3 regions of the Streptomyces sp. NPDC001606 genome follow, and region 3 is predicted to be linked to each of the others. Evidence: riboswitches for the same ligand, from Rfam matches in the RefSeq annotation. Region 3 holds a riboswitch; each other region holds the start of a gene.
The links. Region 3 has a riboswitch for cyclic di-AMP ahead of ACWCV9_RS28200 (transglycosylase family protein). Riboswitches for the same ligand answer to the same signal wherever they lie in the genome.

Region 1: it holds a riboswitch for cyclic di-AMP, as region 3 does, so the genes downstream of both, ACWCV9_RS36710 (M23 family metallopeptidase) here and ACWCV9_RS28200 (transglycosylase family protein) in region 3, are expected to answer to the same signal.
Region 2: it holds a riboswitch for cyclic di-AMP, as region 3 does, so the genes downstream of both, ACWCV9_RS31985 (transglycosylase SLT domain-containing protein) here and ACWCV9_RS28200 (transglycosylase family protein) in region 3, are expected to answer to the same signal.

The regions. Positions count from the first base shown of each region.
Region 1 covers NZ_JBSFHC010000036.1:3,421-13,229, reverse strand. Annotated here, with positions in the region: gene ACWCV9_RS36740 (asparagine synthase-related protein) at 1-573, opposite strand, end outside; gene ACWCV9_RS36735 (MFS transporter) at 1,274-2,698, shown strand; gene lhgO (L-2-hydroxyglutarate oxidase) at 2,805-4,013, shown strand; gene trmB (tRNA (guanosine(46)-N7)-methyltransferase TrmB) at 4,184-5,011, shown strand; gene ACWCV9_RS36720 (PrsW family intramembrane metalloprotease) at 5,075-6,400, shown strand; gene ACWCV9_RS36715 (aldo/keto reductase) at 6,526-7,470, opposite strand; gene ACWCV9_RS36710 (M23 family metallopeptidase) at 7,544-8,575, opposite strand; cyclic di-AMP (ydaO/yuaA leader) riboswitch at 8,585-8,760, opposite strand; gene ACWCV9_RS36705 (PP2C family protein-serine/threonine phosphatase) at 9,019-9,809, opposite strand, start outside.
Region 2 covers NZ_JBSFHC010000023.1:5,043-14,851, forward strand. Annotated here, with positions in the region: gene ACWCV9_RS31945 (ATP-binding protein) at 1-288, shown strand, start outside; gene ACWCV9_RS31950 (hypothetical protein) at 314-1,297, opposite strand; gene ACWCV9_RS31955 (NUDIX hydrolase) at 1,521-2,069, shown strand; gene ACWCV9_RS31960 (flavodoxin family protein) at 2,152-2,766, shown strand; gene ACWCV9_RS31965 (ABC transporter permease) at 2,756-3,670, opposite strand; gene ACWCV9_RS31970 (ABC transporter ATP-binding protein) at 3,657-4,685, opposite strand; gene ACWCV9_RS31975 (LolA family protein) at 4,764-5,963, opposite strand; gene ACWCV9_RS31980 (polyprenyl synthetase family protein) at 6,224-7,234, opposite strand; cyclic di-AMP (ydaO/yuaA leader) riboswitch at 7,767-7,946, shown strand; gene ACWCV9_RS31985 (transglycosylase SLT domain-containing protein) at 7,952-8,440, shown strand; gene ACWCV9_RS31990 (HAD family hydrolase) at 8,476-9,288, opposite strand; gene ACWCV9_RS31995 (FAD-dependent oxidoreductase) at 9,408-9,809, opposite strand, start outside.
Region 3 covers NZ_JBSFHC010000018.1:92,821-102,629, reverse strand. Annotated here, with positions in the region: gene ACWCV9_RS28235 (ABC transporter permease) at 1-289, shown strand, start outside; gene ACWCV9_RS28230 (class I SAM-dependent methyltransferase) at 391-1,683, opposite strand; gene ACWCV9_RS28225 (NAD(P)/FAD-dependent oxidoreductase) at 1,898-3,280, opposite strand; gene ACWCV9_RS28220 (Ppx/GppA phosphatase family protein) at 3,725-4,666, opposite strand; gene ACWCV9_RS28215 (DUF501 domain-containing protein) at 4,663-5,214, opposite strand; gene ACWCV9_RS28210 (FtsB family cell division protein) at 5,311-5,787, opposite strand; gene eno (phosphopyruvate hydratase) at 5,943-7,223, opposite strand; gene ACWCV9_RS28200 (transglycosylase family protein) at 7,617-8,327, opposite strand; cyclic di-AMP (ydaO/yuaA leader) riboswitch at 8,331-8,503, opposite strand; gene ACWCV9_RS28195 (transglycosylase family protein) at 8,686-9,809, opposite strand, start outside.

The sequences.
Region 1 (9,809 bases), on a different contig from region 3:
CCCGGCGCGCAGCACCAGCGCATGCCCCGGCGGAACGCGGCGTACGCCCTCGTACGGGGTGGTGTCGCGCAGCGCGGCGGGCACATCGGGGGCGGCGAGCAGCGCGGCCAGATGACCGAAGTCGAGGTTGGCCTCCACGAGGTCGGCGAGCGGCAGCGCGGCGGTGGCGTAGGCCGTGCCGCCGGCCCAGGGGGTGTGGAACACCGGGCGCGCACCCGCGAGGTCACCGCAGACGGTGATGCGACGGCCCACCCGGACGACGGCCGTGTAACTGCCCGGCCAGCAGGTCAGATGGCGCAGTGCGCCCCCGCGCGCGGTGAACAGCGCCCGCCGCAGCTCCTCGTCCGAGGCGCCGCAGATGCCGAGGACGGCGATCCGGTTGTCCGCGTCGGCCTGCACCACCCGCACCTCGTCCGGGCGCCAGTCGCCGACGGCCCACAGCGGATCCGGGTCGCCCCACAGGAGTTGGGAGCCGACCGGGTGCAGGGTCTCGCCGTCGTAGCCGAGGGCGCCCGCGGAGCCGGTCCCGGCGACGCCCGGGGCGGTGCTGCTCCAACCCACCAACCACCGCATCGACGCCTCCACAGCCTGTGGACAACCCCTGCACCGTACGAACAGGACCCCATGCTGCCACGAAGGGCGCGCCCCGGAGGGGCGGTGACACCGCCTCACGTGCGGAAGGTCAAAGGAGGTTGACGCGCGCGCGGTGCGGCCGCGGAGCGGCGGCACCCGGCGGGGCGACACGAACGCGCCCCCTATACGCTCCCCCAGAACGCCCCGTGCGCCCTCAAGTTGCGTGGTGAGAGGCGTGTACGACCGTGGAGCACCAGGGTCGATTTTCAGCCAAATCGTAAGAGTCGGCGCGGATTTGAGCACGCTCCGTACAGGCCTGCGGAGCGCGCGGCGGCGCCGATACGCGCACAGTCCGGGAGGCGGGCATCGCCTCCCGGACCGGTCCGCCACCCGCGGGGATGAAGGTGGCGGTGTCCCCCAGCCCACTGGATCCAGTACAGCGGGCCGACCCACGCAGGACCCATGGAACCGCTCCCCCGATGGCCGGAGAAGAGCGCACGGACGGGCGCACGGCCACACGGCCGGGGGCACGCGGCGACAGACCGTGCACGGTGCGTACAGGACCGCACTGCCGTACGGACCACAATCCCGCCATCCGGAACAATGCCCCTTAACGCTTGGGATGCGGCGAACTACGCTGGGTTTACGAATGCCGCGTGGTTATGCCAGCGCGGCAGCCGTCTGTGTCGAGGGGTGGCGCATGTCCAGGGAGCAACGCGGGCCGAACGAAAAGCTCGGCGCCGTTCTCGCCCTCGCGGGAATCAGCAACGCAGGCCTCGCGCGACGCGTCAACGACCTCGGCGCGCAACGCGGGTTGACTCTTCGCTACGACAAGACCTCCGTGGCGCGCTGGGTGTCGAAGGGGATGGTGCCCCAGGGCGCGGCACCGCACCTCATCGCCGCCGCCATCGGCCAGAAGCTCGGCCGGCCGGTGCCGCTCCACGAGATCGGCCTGGCGGACGCGGATCCCGCGCCCGAAGTGGGCCTCGCCTTCCCCAGAGACGTAGGACAGGCGGTGCGGTCGGCGACCGAGCTGTACCGTCTCGACCTCGCCGGCCGCCGGGCCGGGTCCGGCGGCATCTGGCAGTCGCTCGCCGGATCGTTCGCAGTGAGCGCATACGCAACGCCTGCCTCACGATGGCTGATAACCCCCGCCGACAGCTCGGTCGCACGGGAGGCGGACACCGCCGAAGGCTCCGGCGCACCGATCAAAGTCGGCCACAGTGATGTGCGCAAACTGCGGGAGGCCGCCGAGGACGCCAGGCGCTGGGACTCCAAGTACGGAGGCGGCGACTGGCGTTCGTCCATGGTGCCGGAGTGCCTGCGCGTGGAGGCGGCACCCCTGCTCCTCGGCGCCTACTCCGACGAGGTCGGCCGCGCCCTGTTCGGCGCCACCGCGGAACTCACCCGGCTGGCCGGGTGGATGGCCTTCGACACCGGCCAGCAGGAGGCGGCCCAGCGCTACTACATCCAGGCGCTGCGCCTCGCGCGCGCGGCGGCCGACGTCCCGCTCGGCGGGTACGTCCTCGCCTCCATGTCGCTCCAGGCGACCTACCGGGGCTTCGGCGACGAGGGCGTCGACCTGGCCCAGGCCGCGCTGGAACGCAACCGGGGACTGGCGACGGCCCGCACGATGAGCTTCTTCCGGCTGGTCGAGGCACGGGCACACGCGCGCGCGGGAGACGCACAGGCCGCGGGCGCGGCACTCAAGGCCGCCGAGGGATGGCTGGAGCGCTCCCGGGAAGGCGACAACGACCCCTCCTGGCTCGGCTTCTACGGCTACGACCGGTTCGCCGCCGATGCCGCCGAGTGCTACCGCGACCTGAAGGCGCCGCGGCAGGTGCGGCGCTTCACCGAGCAGGCGCTGTCCAAGCCCACGGAGGAGTTCGTGCGCTCGCACGGGCTGCGCCTGGTGGTGTCGGCCGTCGCCGAGCTGGAGTCCGGCAACCTCGACGCGGCCTGCGAGCAGGGAGTGCGGGCCGTGGAGGTGGCCGGGCGGATCTCCTCGGCACGGACCACCGAGTACGTGAAGGATCTCCTGCACCGGCTGGAGCCGTACGGGGACGAGCCCCGGGTGGTGGAGCTGCGGGAGCGGGCCCGGCCGCTGCTGATGACACCGGCGTAGGCGGCCTCCGCACCCGCCCCCCGCCGCCGCGCGGTCCCGCTGCTCGAAGGCGTTTGAAGGCGTTGTCAGTGGCGCAGTGCACTATCGAGGGTGGAGGTGGTGCTCGGTGCGGGTCGGGGCGTACGACGGTGATGTGCTCGTGGTCGGGGGCGGGATCGTCGGTCTGTCGACGGCGTATGCGATCACGCGTGCCGCGCCGGGCACGCGGGTGACCGTACTGGAGAAGGAGCCGGGACCGGCCCGGCACCAGACGGGGCGCAACAGCGGGGTCATCCACAGCGGGATCTACTACCGCCCCGGCTCCCTCAAGGCGCGGTACGCGGTGCGCGGCGCCGCCGAGATGGTGAAGTTCTGCGCCGAGTACGGCATCGCGCACGCCGTCACCGGCAAGCTGATCGTCGCCACCGAGCGCGAGGAGCTGCCCCGGCTGCACGCCCTCGTGCAGCGCGGCCGGGAGAACGGCATCCCGGTCCGCGAACTGGGCCCCGCCCAGATCTCCGAGTACGAACCGGAGGTGCGCGGCCTGGCCGCCATACACGTCGGCACCACCGGCATCTGCGACTACGTCGAGGTCGCCCGCCATCTCGCGGCCGCCTCGGGCGCCGAGATCCGGTACGGCGCCGAGGTCGTCCAGGTGGACCGCCGGCCGGAGCGGGGCGTGGCCGTGCGCACCGCCGCCGGTGACGTCGTCCGCGCGCGCGTGCTGGTGAACTGCGCCGGGCTGCACTGCGACCGGCTCGCCCGGCTGACCGGGGACGACCCCGGGGTGCGCATCGTGCCGTTCCGCGGGGAGTACTACGAGCTGGCCCGGCCCGAGCTGGTGCGCGGCCTGGTCTATCCGGTGCCGGACCCGGCGTTCCCGTTCCTCGGGGTGCATCTGACCCGGGGCATCGACGGCGGCGTGCACATCGGCCCCAACGCGGTCCCCGCACTGGCCCGGGAGGGGTACGGCTGGGGGGTCGTCCGCCCCCGCGAGCTGGCCGGGACCGTGGCCTGGCCGGGCTCCTGGGTGATCGCCCGGCAGCACTGGCGGTACGGAGCGGGTGAGCTGCACCGGTCGGTGTCCAGGAGAGCCTTCCTGGAGGCGGTGCGCAGACTGCTGCCGGCGGTCGGGCGGGACGACCTGGTGCGGGCGCCCGCGGGAGTGCGCGCCCAGGCGGTGCTGCGGGACGGCACGCTGGTGGACGACTTCCTCATCCGCGAGGGGAGCCGCGCCGTGCATGTGCTGAACGCCCCGTCCCCGGCCGCCACCGCTTCCCTGCCGATCGGCAGAGAGGTCGGACGCCGGGCGCTGTCGATGCTCGGCTCGCTGTAGTGCCGTACGCGCACGGAACCGGCCGCGCCCCGCACCGACCCGGCCGCGCGCTGCACGGACCCGACCATTCCCCGCCCGGACCCGGCCGCTCCGTCCACGCACCCGACCGCTCCGGCCACGCGACCGGCCGCCGGGAGGCGCTCCCCGCGCGCCGTAAAATCGGAAGCACTGTGTCTGACTCCCTGAACGTCCCCGAAGCCCCCTCGTCGGCCGCCCACGCCCCCGGCGACTCCATCCGGCACACCCGGGCCAAGGGCGAGCCGCGGTTTCCCGACGGGCCCAAGGCCGACCCCGCCGGCTCGCACTTCGAGCGGCGGATCCGCAGCTTCCAGCCGCGGCGCAGCCGGGTGACGGCCGGGCAGGCCGACGCCCTCCAGCGGCTGTGGCCCCAGTGGGGGCTGGACATCGACGGACAGCGGATCATCGACCTCGCCGAGCTGTTCGGCAACGACAGGCCGGTCGTGCTGGAGATCGGGTTCGGGATGGGCGAGGCCACCGCGCAGATGGCCGCCGCCGACCCGGACACCAACATCCTCGCCATCGACGTGCACACCCCGGGCCAGGGCAACCTGCTGAACCTCGCCGACCAGAACGGGCTGTCCAACGTCCGGGTGGGCAACGGGGACGCGATCATCCTGCTCCGCGAGATGCTCCGGCCCGACTCCCTCGACGGGCTGCGCGTGTACTTCCCGGACCCGTGGCCCAAGAAGCGGCACCACAAGCGCCGGCTGATCCAGCCCGAGTTCCTGACGCTCGCCGCCGAGCGGCTGAAGCCCGGCGCGATCGTGCACTGCGCGACCGACTGGGAGCCGTACGCCGAGCAGATGCTCGAGGTGCTCAGCGCCCACCCGGCCTTCGAGAACACGCAGGCGGACGGCGGTTTCGCGCCCCGGCCCGCATTCCGGCCGCTGACCCGTTTCGAGGGGCAGGGGCTGGACAAGGGTCATGTGGTGAACGATCTGCTGTTCCGGCGCGTACCGCACGGCCAGGACGGATAAGTCCAGCAAGCAGGGGCGGAAACGCGCCGGCCCCTCGTCCCGCCGTCGTTAGGGTCGATGCCCGTGGCCACCAGTCCCCCGTACCCGACCTACCCCCTCAGCCCCGGCGGCGGCACCTTGCGCCATCCGCGCTGGTGGCAGCACCGGTGGGTGCGGTACGGAGCACTGATCACGCTGCTCGCGCTGTCCGGGCTGGTGATTCTCGCGCTGGTGCGCCGGCAGACCGGCACGGAAGGGTTCCTGGTCGGGCTCGGGCTGGCCGTGCTGCCCGTGCCCTGGCTCATATCCGCCTTCCGCTGGCTGGACCGGGTCGAGCCCGGCCCCTGGCGGAACCAGGTCTTCGCCTTCGCCTGGGGGGCCTGCGCGGCGGCGCTGATAGCCATCGTCGCCAACAGCTTCGCGACCCACTGGATAGCCACCGCCACCGCCGACCCGGCCGGCGCCGACACCCTCGGCGCGACGGTGATAGCGCCGATCGTCGAGGAGTCCGCGAAAGCCGCGGCCGTGCTGCTGGTCTTCCTCTTCCGCAGACGCGACTTCACCGGGATCGTGGACGGCGTGGTGATAGCCGGGACCACCGCGACCGGGTTCGCGTTCACCGAGAACATCCTCTACCTCGGTACGGCCTTCGGGACCGACCAGCTCACCGGCGACCGCGGCATCGCCTCCGTCACCGCCGCGACCTTCTTCGTGCGCATCGTGATGTCCCCGTTCGCGCACCCCCTGTTCACCACCCTCACCGGGCTCGGCTTCGGCGTCGCCGCGCTGTCCGGGGAGCGGCAGCGGGCCCGGCGCACCCTGGTGCCGCTCGGCGGGCTGCTGCTCGCGATGAGCATGCACGCCCTGTGGAACGGCTCCTCCACCTTCGGGCCGTACGGCTTCTTCGGCGTGTACGGCGGCTTCATGGTGCCCGTGTTCGCCCTGCTGGCCTGGCTGTCGATCTGGACGCGGCAGCGGGAGCTGCGGGTCGTGCGGGAGGAGCTGCCGGCGTATGTGTCGGCGGGGTGGCTGGGCCCGGGCGAGCCGTTCGCGCTCGGTTCGATGCGGGCGCGGCGGATGGCCCGGGACTACGCCCGGCACCACGCCGGGCGCCCGGCCGCCCGGGCGGTGGCGGAGTACGAGACGTACGCCACCTCGCTGGCGTCACTGCGGCGCCGGGGGCGCCGGGGCCGGGCCGGGGCCGACTTCGTCGTACGGGAGCGGGAGGTGCTGGAGGAGCTGTGGCGCCGCAGGGAGACGGCGCGTCCCGCGCTCGAGTACGCGGCCCGGGCCATCGCCCCGGCCCCGGCGTACTGGCCGCCGTACGCACACCCGGCGGCACCGAACCCCGCACACCCCGGGTACGCCGGGTACGCCGGGTATCCCGCATACAACCCCTACCGGATCTAGGGCCTTTCTTTCGGATCAGGTCGGCTGCGGCGCCGGCGCCTTCAGCCCGCGACGCCGGCAAGATCCGAAAGAGAGGCCCTAGGGGCCGGGATCGGCACCGCCGGGTCACACCGGAGCGCCCGGGATCAGGCCGACGCCTCGGTCAGCGTCGTGAGCTGCTCCTTCGTCAGGGTCAGGTCCGCCACCTCCGTCAGGGCCGGCAGCTGGGACACCGTACGGGCCGAGGCGATGGGGGCCGCCACCGTCGGCTGGGCGGCGAGCCAGGCCAGGGCGACCGTGGCGACCGGGGCCTCATGGGCGGCGGCGACCTCGTCGAGGGCGGCGAGGACCCGCCGGCCGCGCTCGGACTCCAGGTGCTTCGCGGCGGCTCCGGCGCGGGCGCTGTCGACCGTCGCACCGGGGCGGTACTTGCCGGTCAGGAAGCCGGAGGCGAGGGCGTAGTACGGGACCGCGGACAGGCCCTCGCGGGCGGCGAGGTCCTGGAGGTCACCCTCGTAGGTGTCGCGGGAGACCAGGTTGTAGTGGGGCTGGACGGCGACATAGCGGGCCAGGCCCTCGCGGGCGGAGAAGTCCAGGGAGGCCTGAAGGCGCTCGGCGCCGATGTTGGAGGCGGCGATGTGCCGGACCTTGCCCGCCTTCACCAGCTCGTCCAGGGCGCCGATGATCTCCTCGACCGGCACCTCGGGCTGGTCGTAGTGGGTGTAGTACAGGTCGATGTAGTCGGTGCCGAGACGGCGCAGGGAGGCGTCGGCGGCGGCCTTGATGGTGGCCGCGGACAGGCCCTGGAACTCGGGGTGCTGACTGACCTTGGTGGCGATGACGACGTTGTCGCGGTTGCCGCGGGCCTTCAGCCACGCGCCGATGATCGTCTCCGACTCGCCGCCCTTGTTGCCCTCGGCCCAGGCCGAGTAGACGTCCGCGGTGTCGATGAAGTTGCCGCCGGCGGCCGTGTAGGCGTCGAGGACGGCGAAGGAGGTGTCCTCGTCGGCGGTCCAGCCGAAGACGTTGCCGCCGAGGGCGAGCGGGAAGACCTCGAGGTCGGAAGAGCCGAGTGTGCGCAGTGAAGTCATGATCAATACCAACGCCGGCGGGAGGAAGCTCATTCCTCCGCCGGCGCCGTGTTCACCCGGAAAGCCGGGCCTGTCAGGGGTTGAGGCCCTTGTCGCGCAGCCAGGCCATGGGGTCGATGGCGGTGGGCTGGCCGTCCGGGTGGACCTCCAGGTGCAGGTGCGGGCCGGTGACGTTGCCGGTCGCGCCGACGCGGCCGATGACGTCGCCGGTGTTCACCTGCTGGCCGACCGAGACGTTGATCGAGGACTGGTGGCAGTACCAGAGCTGGGTGCCGTCGTCGAGGGTGATGACCGTGCGGTAGCCGTAGGCACCGGCCCAGCCCGCCTCGGTGACCTTGCCGGCGTGCACCGACTTGATGAGGGTGCCGGTGGGGGCGGCGAAGTCCAGGCCGGTGTGGTAGCCGGAGGACCACATGGAGCCGGGCTGCCCGAAGGTGCCGGTGATCGTGTAGGACACGACCGGCAGCGAGTACTGCTTGGCCAGCTCGGCCAGGCGCTTGGCCTCGGCCTCCTTCTTGGCGTCGGCCTCCGCCTTCTGCTTGGCGGCGGCGGCCTTGGCGGCGGCGGCCTGCTCGGCCTTGGCGGCCGCGGCGGCGGTCTGCTTCTCGGAGGCGGCGAGCGCGGCGATGGTGGCCTTGCTGTCGGCCTGCCCCTTCTGCTGCTCGGCCTGGGCCATGATCCGGTTGCGCAGGGCCTCGCCCGCGCCACCGCTCTGCCCGGCCTCGGCCGAGGCCACACCGACGTTGCCGAGCGTGCCGGTGGCGTCCTTGGGGGCGTCGGCGGAGTCGCCGCCGAAGAGGTGCTCGACGGAGTCCAGGTCCGGCATGGAGACGGAGACCGGCACCTTGCCGGGGTTGGCGCTGGCCATGCCGCCCGCGCCGACGGCGGCCATCACACCGACACCGAGGACGGTGGAGCTGCGCGCGAAGCCGCCGCGCTGCTTGGCGACGCGGTGCCGGCCGCGGACCGGAGCGACGGACTCCGCAGTGGGGTTCCACTCCTCCCAGGGGCCGTCCTCGGCGGCGGGGGAGCCGTATCCGAAGGTGTCCGTCTCGCGCTGAGCGGGTATGAACGGGGCTTCTGGGGCAGGCCGGTTGGACGCCACGCGGGCGCGCTCCTTTCCTTCCTCCGCCTACCGGGTTAGCTGACGGGTTCGGAGCAGGAAGGTCTCCTACGCGCGTAAACCGATCGTGGGCCGAGTCCGCTCAGCAAGTCCACGACGGTGTCCGCGTGATTCACCCCAAGGTGGTGGTTCCCCGGTTCCCTTACGGGATTCGGCGCGTGCGCACGGAGCCGCCTCTTGTGACGGCTGGGACGACCGCGCTGCGTTATCGAACGTTAATAGACCTTGCGGTTACTTTCCAAGCCCGTCCAGCTTGATCGTTAACCTTTTATGCCGGCACTTAAGGGTCACAAGACCTGCAAACCGGGCGAGTTGACGGCAGCTCGGCCACCGTTCAGGAGTCACAGCGTTTTTGATGGTGACTCAGATGTTATGCGCACGGAGTCGCCCGGTCACTCACCGTGAGGCCCCCTGCGGGGAGACCCTCAGGGGTGCCGTACGGCGAGCAGCGCCATGTCATCCGCCATCCCGCCCCCGGAGTGCCTGCGCACCTCGTCCGCGAGCCGCCCGAGCAGCGCGCCCGGACCGGCGAAGGTACGGCCGGCGAGCCGCCGCTCGGGGTCGTAGAACCGGCCGTGGGCGTCCCGGGCCTCGGACAGCCCGTCGGTGTAGAGCAGCAGGGTGGCCCCGCCCGGAAAGGCCGCCTCCAGCACCCGGTCCGGCCACTGCCCGAGATCGCCCATGCCGAGCGGCAGCGCGGGCTCGGGCCCGGCCAGTGTGCGCACCGCGCCGTCGGCGTACAGCAGCAGCGGCGGCGGATGGCCGCGGTTGACGACCCGGACGAGCCCCTCGCCGTGCGGAAGTTCGGCCAGTACGGCGGTGGTGAACCCCTCGAAGGCGTCGATACCGTCCCGCCGGGCGCCCTCACGGGCCAGCGCCCGCTCCAGCCGCTGCGCCACCTCCTCCAGCGTGGCCTCCTGCTCGGCCGCCTCCCGGAACGCGCCGATCACCACGGCGACCGCAGCGACGGCACCCAGCCCCTTGCCCCGCACATCCCCGACGATCAGCCGGACGCCGTACGGGCTGTCCTGCACCGCGTACAGGTCGCCGCCGATGGACGCGTCCTGCCGGGCCGCCTCGTAACGGGCGGCGATCCGGAAACCGCCGATCCGCGCCGCGGGCTCCGGCAGTACGGCCCGCTGGGCGGCCTCGGCGATCTCCCGGGCGGAGGCCAGCCGCCGGTCCCCCAGGCGGACGACCCGGTTGATGGCGCCGG
Region 2 (9,809 bases), on a different contig from region 3:
CGTGCGGCGACGGCGGTCTGGCCGGAGGACGGCAAGGAACTGCGGCAGCGCGTCACCTCCTACCCCAAGTCCAAGCAGGAACAGGCGACCTGGTGGCAGTCGACGGCCACCTGGATCGGCGACATCGCGGACCGGGTCCCCCTCCCCGCAGCAACCAGCGAGCCCACGGCTGCCGCCGACTACCAGGCCTGCGTCTTCACCCACGTCGCCCGGGAAGCCTGGCAACGCAAAACCCTTCCCTGGGTCCGCCTCTTCCGCACCCACCAACCCCCCGAGGGCGGCGCGTGACCGACCGCCGGCCGGTGGGCGCCGGTTATGGCTTTGCCAGCCGGGCCGCCCTGTCCGTCAGGCGGATCATGCGGGCGCGGGCCGAGTCCAGGGGGTGAAGGTCTTCGGCGGCGGGGCCGGGCTCCGCGGCGAGGTGCGTCCAGAGGTCGATGAGGTCGTGGCCGAGCCGCAGCCCCACCTCGGGGTCGCGTACCGCACGCCACGCCATCGCCGCGCTCTGCACATTGCCGTAGGCCGCCTCCGCGTCCCGCGCCTGCCGGCGCTGGCGGGCGAGGTCGAGGGAGAGGCGGAAGGCGCGGACCGGGTCGCCCGCCAGGTAGGCGATGTAGGCGGTGAGTTCGCGCAGGTGCAGCACCTCGGCGTGGTGCGGGCCCAGCGCCGCCGTCGCCTCTTCGACGGTACGGTCCACGAGGTCCACCGCCAGCTCGATACGCCCTTCCCGCACGGCCTCGTTGATCCGCGCGATCGGCTCGCCCAGCAGCTCGGCGCCCTCCGCGGTCTCGGTCAGCGGGCCGTCGCCCAGCATCTCCTCGGCGACGGCGTCGAATCCGCGGGGAGGGGTGTGGGTGGTCGTGTAGTCGGGGAGGACGGACTCCGCTTCGGGGGCTGCCGGTGCCGGGGCGGACATCACCGGGACGGGGGCTGCCGGTGCCGGGGCGGACATCACCGGGGCGGGGGCGGACTCTTCCGCGGGCTTCTGCGGCCGTACCGGCGGCGCCACCCGCGTCGGCTCCCCCGCCACCCTGCTGGATCCGTCCGCCGAGACCTCCAGGGGAACCACGCAGCCGGCGACGTCGTCCTGGATGGTGGCGTGTATCGGGGCGCCCAGGCTGATGGCCAGGCGCTGGAGGTGGTTCAGGACGGCCTGCTGGATGTCCTCCCCGGGGGCCGCCATGACCGATGTGCCGCCCACCGACGCGTCGCCCGCGCCGAACACCCGGACGGCCACCGCCGCCGGGTGCGCCACGGGCTGTAGTGCCCGCTTCTTCTCGAAGCTGAGTCGGGCCATCGGTGTGCCTCTCTCCCCCGCCGTGCGATCCGGTCGTACCCCTCGTGTCGTACTCACCAGTCTGTCCCCTCGGTACGGCTCACGCGTCACCGCGACGTCACAGCCTCGTCCCAGATGCCGGGCCGTCCCGCCTGCGCGAGGGTTGCTGTTCATGGTGGTCATGCCGCTCGCCGTGATCTCGGGGAGCCAGCGGCAACTGCGTTGGTGCGAGGAGGGGTTTGTGGTGCGGTGGACGGTTCACGGGGAACGGGCGGTATACGACACGCCCTGGGTGCGTCTGCGGTCGCTCGACGTCGAGCAGCCCGACGGCGCCCGGGTCGACTACCACGTGGTGCGGTTGCGGGATGTCGCGGTGACGGCCGCCGTCGACGGGCAGCGGCGGGTCCTGATGCTGTGGCGGCACCGGTTCGTCACGGACACCTGGGCGTGGGAGTTGCCGATGGGCCTGGTCGAGGACGGTGAGGAGCCGGTGCGGGCGGCCGCGCGGGAGCTGGAGGAGGAGACGGGCTGGCGCCCGGGATCGCTGCGGGAGCTGGTGTACGCGGAGCCCGCCGCCGGTATCACCGACGCCCGGCATTTCGTGTTCCGCACGGACGACGCCCGGCGGATCGGTGCCCCGACCGAGCGCAACGAGTCCGACCGGATGGAGTGGATCCCGCTCTCCCGGGTGCCCGCGATGATCGCCCGCCGGGAGATCGTCAGCAGCGCGACGCTGGTCGGTGTCATGGCGTTGCTGCTCGGCAGTGGTTCCGGTGACGGGTCTTCCACCTGAGCACTATTCTCTTGCGTGTGCATATAATGCAGGTGCATTGTGTTGCGCAGTGCCCGTCCGCCGGTGATCCCTGGGGGTAGTCATGACCACACGCCGTTTCCTGTTCGTGCTGGGCAGTGCCCGTGCCGAGGGCAACACCGAGCTGCTGGCCCGCGCGGCCGCCGAACAGCTGCCGGCGGATGTCGAGCAGCAGTGGATACGGCTCGCCGAGCATCCGCTGCCCGACTTCGCGGACCTGCGGCACGGCAGCGACCACGCGCAGCCGCCGTCCGACAGCACGGAGGCCCTGCTGCTGGACGCCACCCTCGCGGCCACCGACATCGTGATCGCCTCGCCGCTGTACTGGTACTCGGTGTCCGGCCTCACCAAGCGCTACCTGGACTACTGGTCGGGCTGGCTGCGCACGCCCGGCGCGGACTTCCGGGCGACCCTGGCCGGCCGCACCCTCTGGGGCATCGCCGCCCTGGCGGCGGAGGAACCGTCCGTCGCCGATCCCTACATCGGCACGCTCAACAACTCCGCCGCCTACATGGGCATGCGGTTCGGCGGGGTGCTGCTCGGCAACGGCACCGCACCCGGTGACGTACTGAAGGACACCGAGGCGCTGGCCCGCGCGAAGACGTTCTTCGACCGGGAGGCACCCTTCGCGCGCTACCCGCACGAGACGGCCGGGGAACCGCCCACGACTACGCGCTGATGTCCTTCGTCGTGAACCGGGCCCAGGCCGCCGAGCCGAACACGGCCGCGTACAGGGCCTGGAGGCCGAGGTTGTTCATCAGGTCGTCCCAGTAGACGGGGTCGCGTATCAGGTCGGCGAAGGACAGCCAGTAGTGCGAGAAGAGGTACGGCTGCACGGCGTGCAGCTGGGGTATCTGGTCGAGGATCTGCACGGTGATCAGGAGCCCCACGGTGGTCGCCATCGCCGCTATGCCGCTGTTGGTGAGGGTCGACACGAACAGGCCGAGCGCCGCCACCCCGACCAGTGAGGCGGCCACGACCAGGGCGATCAGCAGGGCCCGGCCGAGTCCCTCGGCGAAGCCGATCCGGGTGCCCGATATGGTCGTCAGCTCGCCGAGCGGGAACAGCAACGCGCCGACCAGCAGCGCCGAGACCGCGACCACCAGCGTGGCCAGCAGACAGAAGGCCAGCACGGTCGCGTACTTGGTGAGCAGCAGACGGGTCCGGCCGGCCGGGGCGACCAGCAGATAGCGCAGGGTGCCCGCGCCCGCCTCGCCCGCTATCGCGTCGCCCGCGACGACACCGACGGCCATCGGCAGAAAGAACGGCAGGGTCGCGGCCAGCGCCGTGAACACCAGGAACAGGCCGTTGTTGGTGACCTGCGTGATGAACGCCGGGCCGCCCGCCCGGTGGTCGCCGCCCACCCCGCCGCGCGTCTCGATCTTCACCGCGATCCCGATCAGCACCGGCACCGCGGCCAGCACCCCGAGCAGCGCGAGCGTGCGCCAGCGCCGGACGGTGGTGAACAGCTCACTGCGGAGCAGACCGAGAGTCCAGAGCGGGCTGGGGCGGCGAGCGGCCGGGGGCGGGGGTGCGCCCGGCAGCGTCTCAGCCCCGCCCGGAAGGGTCTCAGCCCGTGACATCGAAGCCCTCCCCGGTCAGCGCCACGAACGCGTCCTCCAGCGAGGCCCGTTCGAGCGTGAAGCCGCGCACTCTTATGCCGGCCGCGACCAGGGCCGCGTTCACCTCGGCGAGGTCCCGCGCGGGTGGTTCCCCGGTGACCCGGTCGCCGTCGGTGGTGACGTCCGCCAGCCCCAGCTCCTTGAGCACCCGGGCCGCCTCGGCCGGGTCCGGAGTGGTCACCGCCAGCCGCCCGCGCGCCCCGGCCGCCAGCTCGGCCACCGAGCCCTGCACGACGAGCCGGCCCTGCGTCATGACCGCCGCGTGGGTGCAGACCTGCTCGATCTCGTCGAGCAGGTGCGAGGAGAGGAACACGGTGGTGCCGTCGGCGGCCAACTCCCGGACCAAGGTGCGGATCTCGCGCATGCCCTGCGGGTCGAGGCCGTTGGTCGGCTCGTCCAGGACGAGCAGCCGGCGCGGCTGGAGCAGGGCGGCGGCCAGTCCCAGGCGCTGCTTCATGCCGAGCGAGTAGGCCCTCGCCTTCTTGCCGGACGCGGCGGTGAGACCCACCCGGTCCAGCGCGGCGGCGACGCGTGCGTGCCGGGTGCGGGGGTCGGCGGTCGGGTCGGCGGCGTCGTAACGCAGCAGGTTGTCCCGGCCGGAGAGGAAGCCGTACAGCGCGGGGCCCTCGATCAGCGCGCCCACCTGGGGCAGCACGGCACGGGCCGCCCGGGGCATCGGGCGGCCCAGTACCCGGGCCGTGCCGGAGGTCGGCTCGATCAGGCCCATCAGCATGCGGATGGTGGTGGTCTTGCCGGAGCCGTTCGGGCCGAGGAAGCCGAAGACGCTGCCCGCCGGGACGGTCAGGTCCAGGCCGTCGACGGCGAGCTGTCCGCCGCGGTAGCGCTTGGTGAGGCCGCGGGTGGCGATGGCATACGGCGGGGCGTCCTCCACGGCGTGCGGGTCCGGGACAGGCGGGTCAGCGGCGCGTGGGTCCGTGTCCCCTGAAGCGCGCAGGTCCTGTGACGGCTCGCCCATCGGCTCCCCCTCGTCCCGTGCCCGCCCGGGGAGGCGAAGGCCGCCTCCCCGGGGCCCGGCCCCGCCCCCCGGCAGGGCCTACTTGCCCTCGTTGGCCGCCTTCACCAGGGCCTCCTTGGTCACCGCTCCGGCGTACACCTTGCCGTCGTCGGTGATCAGCGCGTTGACCAGGCGGGTGGAGAAGACCGTGCCCTTGCCGAACTTCCCGGAGACCTGGTCGCCGAGCGTGCCGAGGAAGCCGCCGAGGTCACCGCCCTTGGCGCCGGTGGGCAGGCCGCCCTTGGCACCGGTGTCGAAGGTGGCGACGGACGACCAGCCCTTGCCCAGCACCTCGGCCGGATCGAACCCCCGGGCGAAGTCCCGGCCCGCCGGAGCGTGCTCGCGGGCCTTGTGGCCCTGCTTGTCCTCGGTGACCTTCGCGCCCTTGGGCGGGGTGAAGTCGAAGGCGGCGGCGGCCGGCTTGGCGAAGGAGACCTGGGTGAAGCCCACGTCGACGACGGCGGCGCCGCCGCTCTTCGGGGTCAGCGTGAACTTCAGCGGCAGGCCCGTCTTCGCGTCGACGGCGATGCTGATCGCGCCGACCGTGGTGCCCGACTGCCTGGGCTTGATCAGCAGCTTGTAGGCGTCCCGCCCGGCGACCTGCGCGGTGCCGTCGACGGTGACGGACGTGGTGTCGTCCACCGCCTTCAGGGCCTGGTCGGCGAAGTCCTTGGGCGTGGCCGGCGGCTCGCCCGCGCGCTCCCCGTGCCGGGCGCCGTCAGCGGCCTTGGTGCTGTGGTGGACCTGGTTGCTCCGGCTGTCGTACCCCCAGACGTCCCGGCCGTTGTGGATGATGCTGTACTCGGCGCCGGTCTCCAGCAGCGACAGCTTCTGCCGGTCGGGGCCGTCGGCGGCGACGCGCAGCGTGTGCGTGCCGGAGACCAGCTCGGTGAGCTTGGCCTGCGGGTCGGCGGAGGAGCCGTCGCCCTTGCCCGCGCCGGAGGCGAGGCTGTTCTCCAGGCCGCCGAGGTTCGGCAGGCCGAGGTCGGTGCTGATCTTCACGGTGCCGGACAGCTGCTGCACGTCCGACTTGGCGATCTTCTCGATGAGCTGCTGTGCGGTGACCCGGGGCAGGTCCGGGTCGCCGGAGTTGGCGAGCGCCGGGACCAGCCCGATGGTGGCCGCCGCCACTCCCACCACCGCGACCGGCACGGCGTACCGGGCGGCCTTGCGTCGGCCGGAGCGCGCGTCCTCGTCCCGCGCAGCGCTCGGTGCGTCGTCGGATTCGTACGGTGCCATGTGTGCCTTACCTCCGTCGTCGGCGGCGGCTGTCCTCACGCTGGTCCACCTGAGCCGCCATTCTCACCCGAATCGGTGAGGAGTGGTGATTTCCGTGGTTTCCATCTCACCAAATCGGCCATGAGAAAGCGTCAGACCTCGGAGCCAACTCCATGTACGCCTGGGGTATGACATGGAGGCGCTGCGACCGCTTCGAACCCGTAGGGGTCGGGCCCGCACAGGGCTCGGACAGGGCCCGCACGGCATCCGCCGAACGGGCGTCAGCCGGCGCGGTGGACCACCGCGTCGCACAGCTCCAGCAGCGCCGCCTTGGCGTCGCACTCCCGCAGCGGCGACAGCGCGGCCCGCGCCTCCTCCGCGTACCGCACCGTGTCCCGGCGGGCCTGCTCCAGCGCGGGGTGGGCGCGCAGCGCGGTCAGCACCTCGGCGTGCCGGGCGTCGTCGCTGAGGTCGGAGTCGAGCAGCTCGCACAGCGCGATGTCCTCGGGCAGACCCAGCCGGGCCGCCCGCTCGCGCAGCCGGAGCACGGGAAGGGTCGGAATGCCCTCGCGCAGGTCGGTGCCCGGGGTCTTGCCGGACTCGTGCGAGTCGGAGGCGATGTCCAGGACGTCGTCGGCGAGCTGGAAAGCGACCCCGAGCCGCTCGCCGTACTGGGTGAGGACGTCGACGACCGTCTCGTCGGCGCCGGACATCATCGCGCCGAACCGGCAGGAGACCGCCACCAGCGAGCCCGTCTTGCCGGCGAGCACGTCCAGGTAGTGCTCGACCGGGTCACGGCCGTCCGAGGGACCGGCCGTCTCCAGGATCTGGCCGGTGACCAGCCGTTCGAACGCGAGGGCCTGGACCCGGACCGCCTCGGGGCCCAGGTCGGCGAGGATCTGGGAGGCCCGGGCGAAGAGGAAGTCGCCGGTGAGGACCGCGACGGAGTTGCCCCAGCGGGTGTTGGCGCTGTCCACGCCGCGCCGCACGGCGGCCTCGTCCATGACGTCGTCGTGGTACAGCGTGGCCAGATGGGTCAGCTCGACGACGACGGCCGACGGCACCACGCCCGGGGCGTAGGGGTCGCCGAACTGCGCCGCGAGCATGACGAGCAGTGGCCGGAACCGCTTCCCGCCGGCTCGTACGAGGTGCTGTGCGGCCTCCGTGATGAACGGGACCTCGCTCTTGGTGGCCTCGAGCAAGCCTTCCTCGACAGCCGTCAATCCGGCCTGGACATCGGCTTCCAGAGCCTGGTCCCGCACGCTCAGCCCGAACGGCCCGACGACGGTCACGAGGGGTCTCCTGTCTGCTGGTGTCTGCTGGCGATTACACGGTTTGTCGATAGGTCGCTGCCATCACTCGAGTCAGCGTATCCGGTCCTGTTTCGATCACCGATAGCGCCCACCGGTCCAGCCCGGTCGGCATCGGATCATGATCACTAAGGTTTCGATCGGATGGTAAGAACGGACATCTATCGACTTAACAGAACTCCATGTGCCTTGTCGCGCCCTGCGGGCAACTCCATTACATCCATTACACCCATTACATCCAATGAATACCTTGAATCCCTCATGTCCGTTTTGGAATGACTTGCTATTCCGTGAATTGGGTCACGCGGCCAGTCCCGGGCACCCCTCCCTCGCAGGCCCGCTTCCTCCTTGTTCTGCAAGCGAGTTGAGCATTGGCAACCGCAAAGGATCAAGTACCCCATATGGCGCAGACCAAGGTCAAATAGTGCGTTGTGTGAATCCAGTACTTGTTCCCGACATGTGCTCTCGCATACGTTCCGGGCCGTCGGGCGGACGCCGAATCCTGCCGCCGCCCGCATACCCATCCACGAACCCATTCGTACGGCAGGAGCGGGGGACCCAGGTAAGCCGCCGGACCGGAAGGCACACGCCGCACCGGCCCGGCTAGGGGTGAAGCCATGCCTCCTCCAGGGCACGGCCGGGCACCTCCCCGCCCGAACCCGACAGCTCACCTCGCAGGCGCCGGAGAGGAACGCCCCCATGTCTGCTGCCGCTCAGCCCCGCCGTCCCCGCACCAACCGCCTGGTCCGCGCGCTCGCCGTCGCCGGCACCGGCGTCGCCGTCCTCGCCCTGCCGCTCATCGGCGCCACCACCGCGTCCGCCGCCACCGGCACGACCGCCACGGCCTCCACCACGCTCGCCGGGTACCCGAACAACCTCGACGGCTGGATCCGCGAGTCGCTCGCGATCATGGCCCAGAAGGGCATTCCGGGCACCTACAACGGCATCTACCGCAACGTCATGCGGGAGTCCTCCGGCAACCCGAACGCCATCAACCTCTGGGACTCCAACGCCGCCGCGGGCATCCCGTCCAAGGGTCTGCTCCAGGTCATCGACCCGACCTTCCAGGCCTACCACGTGGCCGGCACCTCCTTCGACCCCTACGACCCGGTCGCGAACATCACGGCCGCCTGCAACTACGCCGCCGCGCGGTACGGGTCCATCGACAACGTCTTCGGCGCGTACTGAGGTCCCCGACCGGCCGGTGCCTACTGAAGAACCGGTCAGTCGGTAGGGAAGAGTCTTTCGAGGACGACGGCGATGCCGTCGTCCTCGTTCGACAGGGTGACCTCGTCGGCCACCGCCTTCAGTTCCGGATGGGCGTTGGCCATGGCGACCCCGTGCCCGGCCCACTCGAACATCGGGACGTCGTTGGGCATGTCCCCGAACGCCAGCGCCCGGTCGGCGCCGGTGCCGAGCCGCTCAGCGGCCAGCGCCAGCCCGGTCGCCTTGGTCACCCCGCGCGGCTGTAGCTCCACCATGCCCGGGCCCGACATGGTGACCGTCGCCAGCGACCCCACCACCGCGCGCGCGGTGGCCGCCAGCTCGTCGTCCGACAGGGTGGCGTGGCGCAGCAGCACCTTGCTGATGGGCGCGGACCACAGGTCGTCGCGCCGGCCGACCCGGACCGCGGGCAGGGCCGGATGCGGCATCCGGTACCCGGGCTCGATGAGCGTGAGCCCGTCCACCCCGTCCTGGTCGACGGCGGCGAAGACCTGTCCCACCTCCGCCTCGATCTTGCCGAGTGCCGTCTCGGCCAGCTCCCGGTCCAGCCGTACCGACCACACCAGACGGCCGGCCCCGGCGTCGTAGACCTGCGCGCCCTGCCCGCACACCGCGAGCCCCGTGCAGCCGAGCACGGCCAGCAGGGACCGTACCCGCGGGGCCGGGCGGCCCGTGACCACCAGATGCCGGGCACCGGCCCGCGCCGCCCGCGCGAGCGCGGCGAGCGACCGGTCGGAGACGGTGTCGTCACCGCGCAGCAGGGTTCCGTCCAGGTCGGTGGCGATGAGTGAATATGCGGGGGAGGGTGCCATGATCAGAGAATACGGACACCACGCCCCGCCGACTCATCTGTCACAGCGCGCACTTGTGTGCTGATCACCCCCAACTGGTGTGTGTCTTCCCGCCGATGACGCACCGCGTCGGCCAGAACTCAGCCGTGGGCCGCGGCCAGGTGCTTCGCCAGGCGCGGGGAGGCGAAGTCCGTACCGCACACGAAGCGCATCACCGGGCCGTACGAGGACGCCGCCGGCAGGCCGGTGAAGTACAGGCCGGGTACGGAGGAGACGAAGCCGGCACCGAGCTTGGGCGTGCCCCGGCTGAGCGCGAGCCGGGTGCGCAGCTCATGGCCGAGGAAGTCCATCGCCGCGATGTCGACGCGGTAGCCGGTCGCGGCGATGACATGGTCGGCGGTGAGCCGCTCGGTACGGCCGCCGTGGGTGCGGACGGTGAGGACGGGGGTGCCGTCCGGCGCCTCGGCGCTCACCACCCGCTGCACCTCCCGCACCTGCACGGCGCTCTCGAAGCGCTCGCGCAGCCACCAGGCGCCGAGCGG
Region 3 (9,809 bases):
GCTCCGCGCGATCGGCCTGGACCGCAAGGCGGTCAAGCGGATGGTCCGTCTGGAGTCCCTGGTGATCTCCCTGTTCGGCGGGGTCCTCGGCATCGGCCTGGGCGTGTTCTTCGGCTGGGCGGCCGGCGAGCTGCTCGGCACCAAGATGCCGACCTACGAACTGGTCCTGCCCTGGGGCCGGATGGCGCTGTTCCTGCTGCTGGCGGGCGTGGTCGGCGTCCTCGCCGCCCTGTGGCCGGCCCGGCGCGCGGCCCGGCTCAACATGCTCGCGGCCATCAAGGCCGAGTAAGGGCGAGCAGGGCAGTAAGGCCGAGAAAGGGCCGGATGACGGTCGTACGACGGAAAGGGGGCCCCTGGGCGAGGGGCCCCCTTTCCGTCGTACCCAGAGGATCAGGCGGTCCAGGTGCGGGTCCGCAGCGGCAGCCCGGGGGCGCCGGAGTCGGGGGTGCGGATCGCCAGGACCTGGTTGACGCCGATGCGGTTGCGCTCGAAGGCGAGCGCGCAGGCGGCCATGTACAGCAGCCAGACCCGGGCCCGGCCGGGGCTGGTCAGGCCGACCGCGCGGTCCCAGCCGGCCTCCAGGTTGGCCACCCAGCGGCGCAGGGTGCGGGCGTAGTGCTCGCGGATCGCCTCCACGTCCCGCACCTCGAACCCGGCCCGCTCCAGCTGGGTGACGGTGGTGCCGACGGGGGCGAGTTCGCCGTCGGGGAAGACGTAGGCGTCGATGAACGCGTCCACCTCGTAGGCCGCTTCGTCGCGCTGGGGGCGGCGGGCGATCTGGTGGTTGAGCAGCCGGCCGCCGGGCTTCAGCAGGGCGTACAGCTGGCGCGCGTACTCCAGATAGCGTTCGGCGCCGACGTGTTCGGCCATGCCGATGGAGGAGATCGCGTCAAAGGGGCCGTCCACGACGTCCCGGTAGTCCTGGACCCGGATCTCCACCCGGTCGGTCAGTCCCTCGTCCGCGACGCGCTTGCGGGCGTACGCGGCCTGTTCCTGCGACAGGGTGATCCCGACGACGCTGACGCCGTGCTCGCGGGCCGCGTGGATGGCCATCGAGCCCCAGCCGCAGCCGACGTCCAGCAGCCGCTGACCCTCCTTCAGGCCCAGCTTGCGGCAGACCAGTTCCAGCTTGTCGCGCTGGGCGTTCTCCAGGGTTCCGCCGTCCTCCCAGTAGGCGCAGGAGTACACCATGGAGGGGCCGAGGACCAGCTCGTAGAAGTCGTTGCCGACGTCGTAGTGGTGGCTGATGGCCCGCTTGTCGGTGCGCCGGGTGTGCAGCCCCCGGCGGGGCCGGCGGACCTCCTCGCTCGGCGGGGCCGGCGGCACCGGCGGGCCGGCGAGCTTCAGCAGCTCGCGGCCGGCGGCCCGGACGGCGGGGTCGCGCAGGGTCTGGAGGAGGCCGGGCGCGTCCTCGTCGCGCTCCCAGACCAGCCCGGCCATCGCGTCCAGCGCGGTGTACAGGTCGCCCTCGATGTCCAGGTCCCCGGCCACCCAGGCGCGGGCCAGGCCCAGTTCGCCCGGCTTGAAGAGCATCCGGCGCAGGGCGCGCCGGTTGCGTACGACGAGCGCCGGCGCATCGGCCGGCCCCGCCTCGGAGCCGTCCCAGGCCCTGATCCTCACCGGGAGCGGGACTCCCAGCAGCTGCTCGGCAAGACTCCTCAGCCGCGACGCGGCGTCGGCCATGGCGCACACCTCCAAGACGACGATCCCGGATGCCGGTTGGCACGTAAACACCCGGAGCCCTCATTCGTAGTCCCGCACCGGGCCGACTGGCCGTTTCCTGCCAGGGACGCGCCGCAGGAGTATCCCCGGGAACGCCGAAGGACCTCCCGCACCACGGATGGCAGGAGGTCCTTCGGTTGGTTCGGCCGTACGGCTGTTCAGCGACCGGGGGAGGTCAGGAGGCCTTGGCCTTCGCCTCGGTCTTGCCGGCGGCGGCGACCGGCGCCGGCTTGGCGGCCTCGTAGAACTCCTCGCGCGGGTTCTCCATGGCGCCCAGGGAGACGACCTCGCGCTTGAGGAACATGCCGAGGGTCCAGTCGGCGAAGACGCGGATCTTGCGGTTCCAGGTCGGCATCGCCAGACCGTGGTAGCCACGGTGCATGTACCAGGCGAGACGGCCCTTGAGCTTGATCTTCATCTTGCCCATGACGATCATCGCCACGCCCTTGTGCAGGCCGAGACCGGCGACCGCACCCTTGTTGGCGTGCGAGTACTCCTTCTGCGGGAAGCCCCGCATGCCGGAGACCACGTTGTCGCCGAGGACCCGGGCCTGGCGCAGCGCGTGCTGGGCGTTCGGCGGGCACCAGGCGTTCTCGTTGCCCGCCTTGCGGCCGACGAGGTCCGGGACCTGTGCGTTGTCACCGGCGGCCCAGATGTAGTCCGTGCCCTTGACCTGGAGGGTGGGCTCGCAGTCCACGTGACCGCGCGGGCCGAGCGGCAGACCGAAGCGGGCGAGGGCCGGGTTCGGCTTGACGCCGGCGGTCCACACGATGGTGTTGGCGTCGACCTCGAGGCCGTTCTTCAGCACCACGTGGCCGTCGACGCAGGAGTCCATGGAGGTGGAGAGGTAGATCTCCACGCCCCGGCTCTCCAGGTGCTCCTTGCCGTACTGGCCGAGCTTGGGGCCGACCTCGGGAAGGATCTTGTCGGCGGCGTCGACGAGGATGAACCGCATGTCCTCACGGGACACGTTCTTGTAGTACTTGGCCGCGTCGCGGGCCATGTCCTCGACCTCGCCGATGGTCTCCGCGCCCGCGAAGCCACCGCCGATGAAGACGAAGGTGAGCGCCCTGCGGCGGATCTCCTCGTCGGTCGTGGAGTCGGCCTTGTCCAGCTGCTCCAGCACGTGGTTGCGCAGGCCGATGGACTCCTCGATGCCCTTCATGCCGATGCCCTGCTCGGCGAGGCCGGGGATCGGGAAGGTGCGGGAGACCGCGCCCATGGCGATGACCAGGTAGTCGAAGGGCAGCTCGTACGCCTCGCCCACCAGCGGGGCGATCGTGGCGACCTTGCGGTCCTGGTCGATGGTGGTGACCCGGCCGGTGAGGACCTCCGCCTTCGGCAGCACGCGTCGCAGCGGGACGACGACGTGGCGAGGGGAGATGTTGCCGGCGGCGGCTTCGGGGAGGAAGGGCTGGTAGGTCATGTACGACCGGGGGTCGACGACCGTGACGGTCGCCTCGCCGTAGCGCATCTTCTTGAGGATGCGCCGAGCTGCGTACAGGCCTACGTACCCACCGCCTACTACGAGGATCCTGGGACGCTCCGTGGTGCTCATGGCATCGAGTATCCACCCGCCGGGAGGGGGTCGCTCGTGCGCCCCTTCACAAGGTCCGACAGGGCCTGTGCTACACTCCCCGACCCGCGTGACGCAGATCATGGCGTGCTCGGGGAACCGTGAACCGGTTCGCCCCGTTGTCAATGCCGCGTGAGCTGCCTCTCCGGGCACCCGGGGGGTGCGTGAGGGTGTCGGAACACCCTCGGAACAACCCTCTCCGAGGCCTTCTCGCGCCTGCCATCTGAACATGTTCAAACGGCTCTTGACCCCCCGGAAGGGCCTAGTGGCCCCCTTCGACGGCCCGCCGGGGGGCAATATCTTGTGAAGAACTTCACGAAGGTTCCCGGCGGCTCGTCACCGAGGGGCCCCGCAGGGCCCCCCGAAGTCGCTCAAACGTTATCCGACCTGCTCAGCCGACGGCTACTGGTCAGTAACAAAAGAGAGCTACGCCACCGACCACGCGGTCCCGTCGAGGATGTCGTGCTCGCTGACGATGACCTCCTCGGCGCCGATCCGCTCCATGATCGCGAGCAGCACCAGGGCGCCCGCCCCGATCACGTCCACCCGCCCCGGATGCAGCGAGGGGATCGCCGCGCGCTCGGCGTGCGTCGAGCGCAGCAGCCACTCGGTGATCTCCCGGACCCGCTCGTAGCCGACCACGGAGTGGTGGACGCGCTCGGAGTCGTACTCCGGCAGCTCCTGGGCGATCGCGGAGACCGACGTGACCGAGCCGGCCAGACCCACCAGGGTCCGGGCCTCGCGCAGCGGCACCGTCTGCTCGGCCAGGTCGAGCGCGGCCTCGATGTCGGCCCTTATCGCGGCGATCTGCTCCTCGGTCGGCGGGTCGGTCACCTTGCCGTCCCGCACCAGGTGCCGCTCGGTCATCCGGACACAGCCGATGTCCACGGACCGCGCGGCCCGGGCGTGCTCCTCGCCGACCACGAACTCCGTGGAGCCGCCGCCGATGTCCACGACCAGATACGGCCTGGCGAGGTCGTCCCGGCTCTTCAGGTCCTTGGTGGCGCCCATGAAGGAGTACTCGGCCTCCTGGTCGCCGCTGATGACCTCCGGCTCGACCCCGAGGATGTCCAGCACACCGCGCACGAAGTCGTCGCGGTTCTCGGCGTCCCGGGAGGCCGAGGTCGCCACGAAGCGGAGCCGCTCGGCGCCGTGCTTCTTGATGATCTCCGCATACTCGCGGCACGCGGCGAACGTCCGCTCCAGCGCCTCGGGCGCGAGCCGGCCGGTGCGGTCGACGCCCTGGCCGAGCCGCACGATCGTCATCCGCCGGTCCAGGTCGACCAGTTCACCGGTGGCCGGGTCGGCGTCCGCGACCAGCAGACGGATCGAGTTCGTACCGCAGTCGATGGCGGCGACACGGGTCACTTGTTCTCCCCCTCGGTGTGGTCGGGCCCGGCCTGGTCGAGCGTCACGCACGCGCCCTTGCGCCACCACTCCGGCAGCATCGCGAGCGCCTCGTCGCCGAGCGGGTTCACGCCCGGCCCGGCGGCCAGCGAGTGGGCCACCAGGACGTGCAGGCACTTCACCCGGTCCGGCATGCCGCCCGCGCTCGGGAAGCCCTGGAGCACCTCGATCTCGTCCCGGCGCCGGATGTAGTCCTCGTGCGCGGCCCGGTAGGCGGCGGCCAGCTCCGGGTCGCTCTGAAGACGCTCGGACATCTCCTTCATCACGCCGTTCGCCTCCAGCGTGCCGATGGCGGAGGACGCCTTGGGGCACGTCAGGTAGTACAGCGTCGGGAAGGGCGTGCCGTCGGGGAGCCGGGGAGCCGTCTCCACGACGTCCGGCTGACCGCACGGGCAGCGGTGCGCGATGGCCCGAAGGCCCCGCGGCGGGCGGCCCAGCTGCTGCTTGAAGGCCTCGACGTCCGCGTCGGTGGGCTCGGTGCGCGGAGTGGGCGGCGGAGGCGTTTCCATGACTGCTTTCGAAAGACTTTCTGTCGGTGGCCGGCCGAGGACGTGTCGTCGGTGGCCGGCCGATGGCCGAGGCTGCTGCTCAGCCGACGGTACCGGTCACTGGTCGGAGGCGTCGGACTTGTCGATCCCGTCCCAGACGTTCGCGTACCAGGGCCGGTGGGCGGCGCGCAGGTCGGTACGGGACTGCCGGGCCGCGCCGGGGTCGACCACCACGTACCCGGTCTCGCCGGGCATCACGTAGTGCAGCCGCCGCCGGATCTGCTGCTCGGCGTAGGAGTCGTCCTGCCAGCGCGCCTTGAGGTCGCGCAGCTGCTCCACGCGCTCGCGCGCCTGTTCCTGCTGCCGCTGGAGGTCGGAGATCTGGGCGCGCTGGGAGACGTACTGCCGCATCGGGTAGGCGAGGGCGACGATCAGCGAGCACAGCACCAGCGCGAGCAGCGCCGCCCGTCCGGTGAGCCGGGAGCGGCGGGCCTGCCGTTTGGTCTGGGAGCGGTAGACCCGGGCCGCCGTCTGCTCGCCGAGCAGCCGCAGCCTGGTCGCGGTGGAGAAACGGTCCCGGTCCTTCACGGCCATCTGGCGTACCGCCTCCCCTTGTCTGTCGCCTGCTGCTCGCACACGTGCGTACGTCCCCGGACACGGTACGGGACCGGGTACGGGGACGTACGTACGACTGGCGAGGACTTAGCCCCTACTGGCTCAGCCCTCTGCCGGCTCGGCTCTCTGCCGGCTCAGCCCTTGAAGCGCGGGAAGGCGCTGCGGCCGGCGTACACCGCGGCGTCGTCGAGGATCTCCTCGATGCGCAGCAGCTGGTTGTACTTGGCGACGCGCTCGGAGCGGGCCGGGGCGCCGGTCTTGATCTGGCCGCAGTTGGTGGCGACGGCCAGGTCGGCGATGGTGACGTCCTCGGTCTCGCCGGAGCGGTGGGACATCATGCACTTGAAGCCGTTGCGCTGGGCCAGCTCGACGGCGTCCAGGGTCTCGGTCAGCGAGCCGATCTGGTTGACCTTGACCAGCAGGGCGTTGGCGGTGCCCTCCTCGATGCCGCGGGCGAGGCGCTCGGGGTTGGTGACGAACAGGTCGTCGCCGACCAGCTGGACCTTGTCACCGAGCTTGTCGGTGATGGTCTTCCAGCCGTCCCAGTCGTCCTCGAACAGCGGGTCCTCGATGGAGACCAGCGGGTACGCCTCGACCAGCTCGGCGTAGTACTCGGTCATCTCGGCGGCCGAGCGGTTCTTGCCCTCGAAGACGTAGGAGCCGTCCTTGTAGAACTCGGACGCGGCCACGTCGAGGGCGAGGGCGATCTGCTCGCCGGGGGTGTAGCCGGCCTCCTTGATCGCCTCCAGGATGAGGTCCAGGGCCTCACGGTTGGAGCCGAGGTTCGGGGCGAAGCCGCCCTCGTCGCCGAGGCCGGTGGCCAGGCCCTTGTTCTTCAGCACCTTCTTCAGGGTGTGGTAGACCTCGGCACCCCAGCGCAGGGCCTCGGAGAAGGACTCCGCGCCGATCGGGGCGATCATGAACTCCTGGATGTCCACGTTGGAGTCGGCGTGCGAGCCGCCGTTCAGGATGTTCATCATCGGCACCGGCAGCAGGTGCGCGTTCGGGCCGCCCAGGTAGCGGAAGAGGGGGAGGTCGCTGGCCTCGGAGGCGGCGTGGGCGACGGCGAGGGAGACGCCGAGGATGGCGTTGGCGCCGAGGGAGCCCTTGTTGTCGGTGGCGTCCAGGTCGAACATGGCCTGGTCGATCAGGCGCTGCTCGGTGGCGTCGTAGCCGACCAGCTCGGGGCCGATCTGCTCGATGACGGCCAGGACGGCCTTCTCGACACCCTTGCCCTGGTAGCGGTTCGGGTCGCCGTCGCGGAGCTCGATGGCCTCGAAGGCGCCGGTCGAGGCGCCGGACGGGACGGCGGCACGACCCGTGCTGCCGTCGTCGAGGCCGACCTCGACCTCGACCGTGGGGTTGCCTCGGGAGTCCAGGATTTCCCGGGCTACGACGACGTCGATGGACGGCACGAGCATCTCCTTCTTGGATGTGACGCTGGAAGTTCGGGGCGGTCTGCCTTACGGCTGTGCCTTGCGACTAGAGCCTAACCGCCCCAGGGCCATCGGCCAGCCGACCGACCGGCCCGTGGACGGGGAAGGACACGCAGACGGTACCCATTGTTCACCGTCGGAACAAAGGGGGGTGCGGAAGAACAGCGGACGACGGCTCGGCAAAGAGCCCGGCCGGCCCGGAGCGGCCGGGGGCCGGTCATGGAAAAGCCCCGCCCCGGCGCGTACGGGGGAGAACGCGCCGGGGCGGGGGGCCCGCGGGGACGGGGGGTCGGCCCTCACCGGGGCTTCACTCGGCTGCGAGTGTGGGGGGCCCGGTGGTGAGGGCGCTGTGGCTCTGCGCGGGGCCGCAGGTCACTTCAGGTGCAGCTGCTGGCCCGGGTAGATCAGGTCGGCGTCCGTGACGATGTCCTTGTTCAGGTCGAACAGCTTCTTCCAGCCGCCCTGGACGTGGTGCTTCTCGGCGATGGTGCTGAGGGTGTCGCCCGCGACCACCTTGTACTCGCCGTCGCCCTTCTTGACCTTCTTGCCGGTCGGCGTGGTCACGGTCTTGCTCGGGGACGGGGTGGTGCGCTGGGTGGAGCGGGTGGCGGCCTGCCCGTCGGTGGAGCGGCTGGTGGTGCCGGTGCTCTTGGTCGTGGAGCCGGTGCTCTTGGTCGTGGAGCCGCCGGCCGGGGCGGAGCCGTTGTACGGCGTGCTCGTCAGGCCCGTGCCGCAGACCGGCCAGGCACCCTTGCCCTGCGCGGCGAGGACCTTCTCGGCGACGGAGATCTGCTGCGCCTTGCTGGCCTTGTCGGCGGTCGAGGCGTAGGCGGTGCCGCCGTACGCGGCCCAGGTGGAGGCGGAGAACTGAAGACCGCCGTAGAAGCCGTTGCCGGTGTTGATGGCCCAGTTGCCGCCGGACTCGCACTGGGCGACGGCGTCCCACTGGGAGGCGGTGGCGGCGGAGGCGTTGCCGGCCGCCATCAGCGGGGCGGCGACGGCGGCGCCGGCGACACCGGCGAGTGCGACGGCGCGGACGGCCTTGGACGGACGACGGTGCTTGCCCTTGCCGGAAAACAGCATGGATCATCCCCTCACCGACGCCTGCGAGGTGAGCTGTCGGGTTCGGGCCGGTTGAGTTGCCCGGCCGCACTCCGCTTGCGCGGGGCGCGGCTTCACCCCAAGCCGGTTCCGGCCTCAACGGCCGGTCACGGCACCTACCTTGGTTCCCCCGCTCCTGCCTGCGGCGCTCGAAGCGACGACTGTTCCCGGGTGGCCGCTGGCAGGATTCGGCGTTGCGACCGCCGGGGCTCGCGGTGGCGAGCGGTCCTGACCGTAGACACGCGATCGGCGGAATTTCAAAGACGATCAGGGCTTCTGAGACTCATCCCACACTTTCGCCAAAACGGACATTAGCGATCAAGCAGGGCGTCAACTGGCCCTAATTTACGCCCGTTTCGGTACCGACTTTCAGCGTCTGACCGGCACTGATGTCGTTCGGGTCGGACCCGATGGACTTCTGGTTCTCGGCGTAGAGGGCATGCCATCCGCCGTCGACCCCAAGGGAGTCCGCAATGGAGGTGAGAGAGTCCCCCGCGCGCACGGTGTAGGTGTCCGGCCGACGGGAGGCATGGCGGCCCGAAGCGGCGTCGTTCTGACCGTTTGTCACGTTTTCGTCCGCACTGTCCCCACGGTGACGCCCGCCACTGCTGAGCGAACCGGTGTCCACCAGGCTCCAGGAGCCGGCGCTCTGCTGGGTCGGGTCCGGATCGTCCGCTTCCGGCGTGTCCGGGGTGGAAGTGTCGCTTTCCTTGGGGTTCTGGCTGCCGGTCGGCGCGGAGGTGCCCGGCTTCGGGGTGCCGCTCGGGGTGGAGCCGTGCGCCTTGCCGTGGTGCGCGCCGGAATCCTTGCCCGTACCCGAGGAGGGGGTCGAGGCGGGGTCCTGGGTCGAGGTGGAGGGGCCGGAGGAGCCGGCGCCGCCGGAGCCGGTGCCGCTGTCCGTGCCGGAACCGGAACCGGACGGCGAGCCCGTCGAGTCCGCCGAGCCGGTCGAGCCCGTCGTCGGGTCGGACGGCGTACCCGCATCCGACGAGCCGGACGAACCGGAGCCGTCCGTGGAACCGGACGAGTCGCCCGTGCCGCCGGTGCCGCCGGAGCCGCCGACGCCCGTGTCGACGTCCACCGAGCCGGAGTTCGCGGTCAGCCCGGACAGCAGGGCGCAGGTGGCCCAGGGCGTGGTGCCCTTGTCGGCGAGGATCTTCTCGGCGACGGCGATCTGCTGCGAGCGGCTCGCCTGGTCGGGGCTGCTGGCGTAGCGCGTGCCGCCGTACTTGGCCCAGTCGTCCTGGGATATCTGGAGACCGCCGTAGTACCCGTTGCCGGTGTTCGCGCTCCAGGAGCCGCCGCTCTCGCACTCGGCGACCTTGTCCCAGGTGGTGCCGTCGGCCGCGTTGGCGCTCGCGGCGCCGAGGAGCGGGATCGCGATGGCGGAGCCGGTCACTCCGGCCGCGACGAGGAGGGCCGGAGCCTGACGGGGGCGACGGTGACGACCGTTCCCGGAGAGCA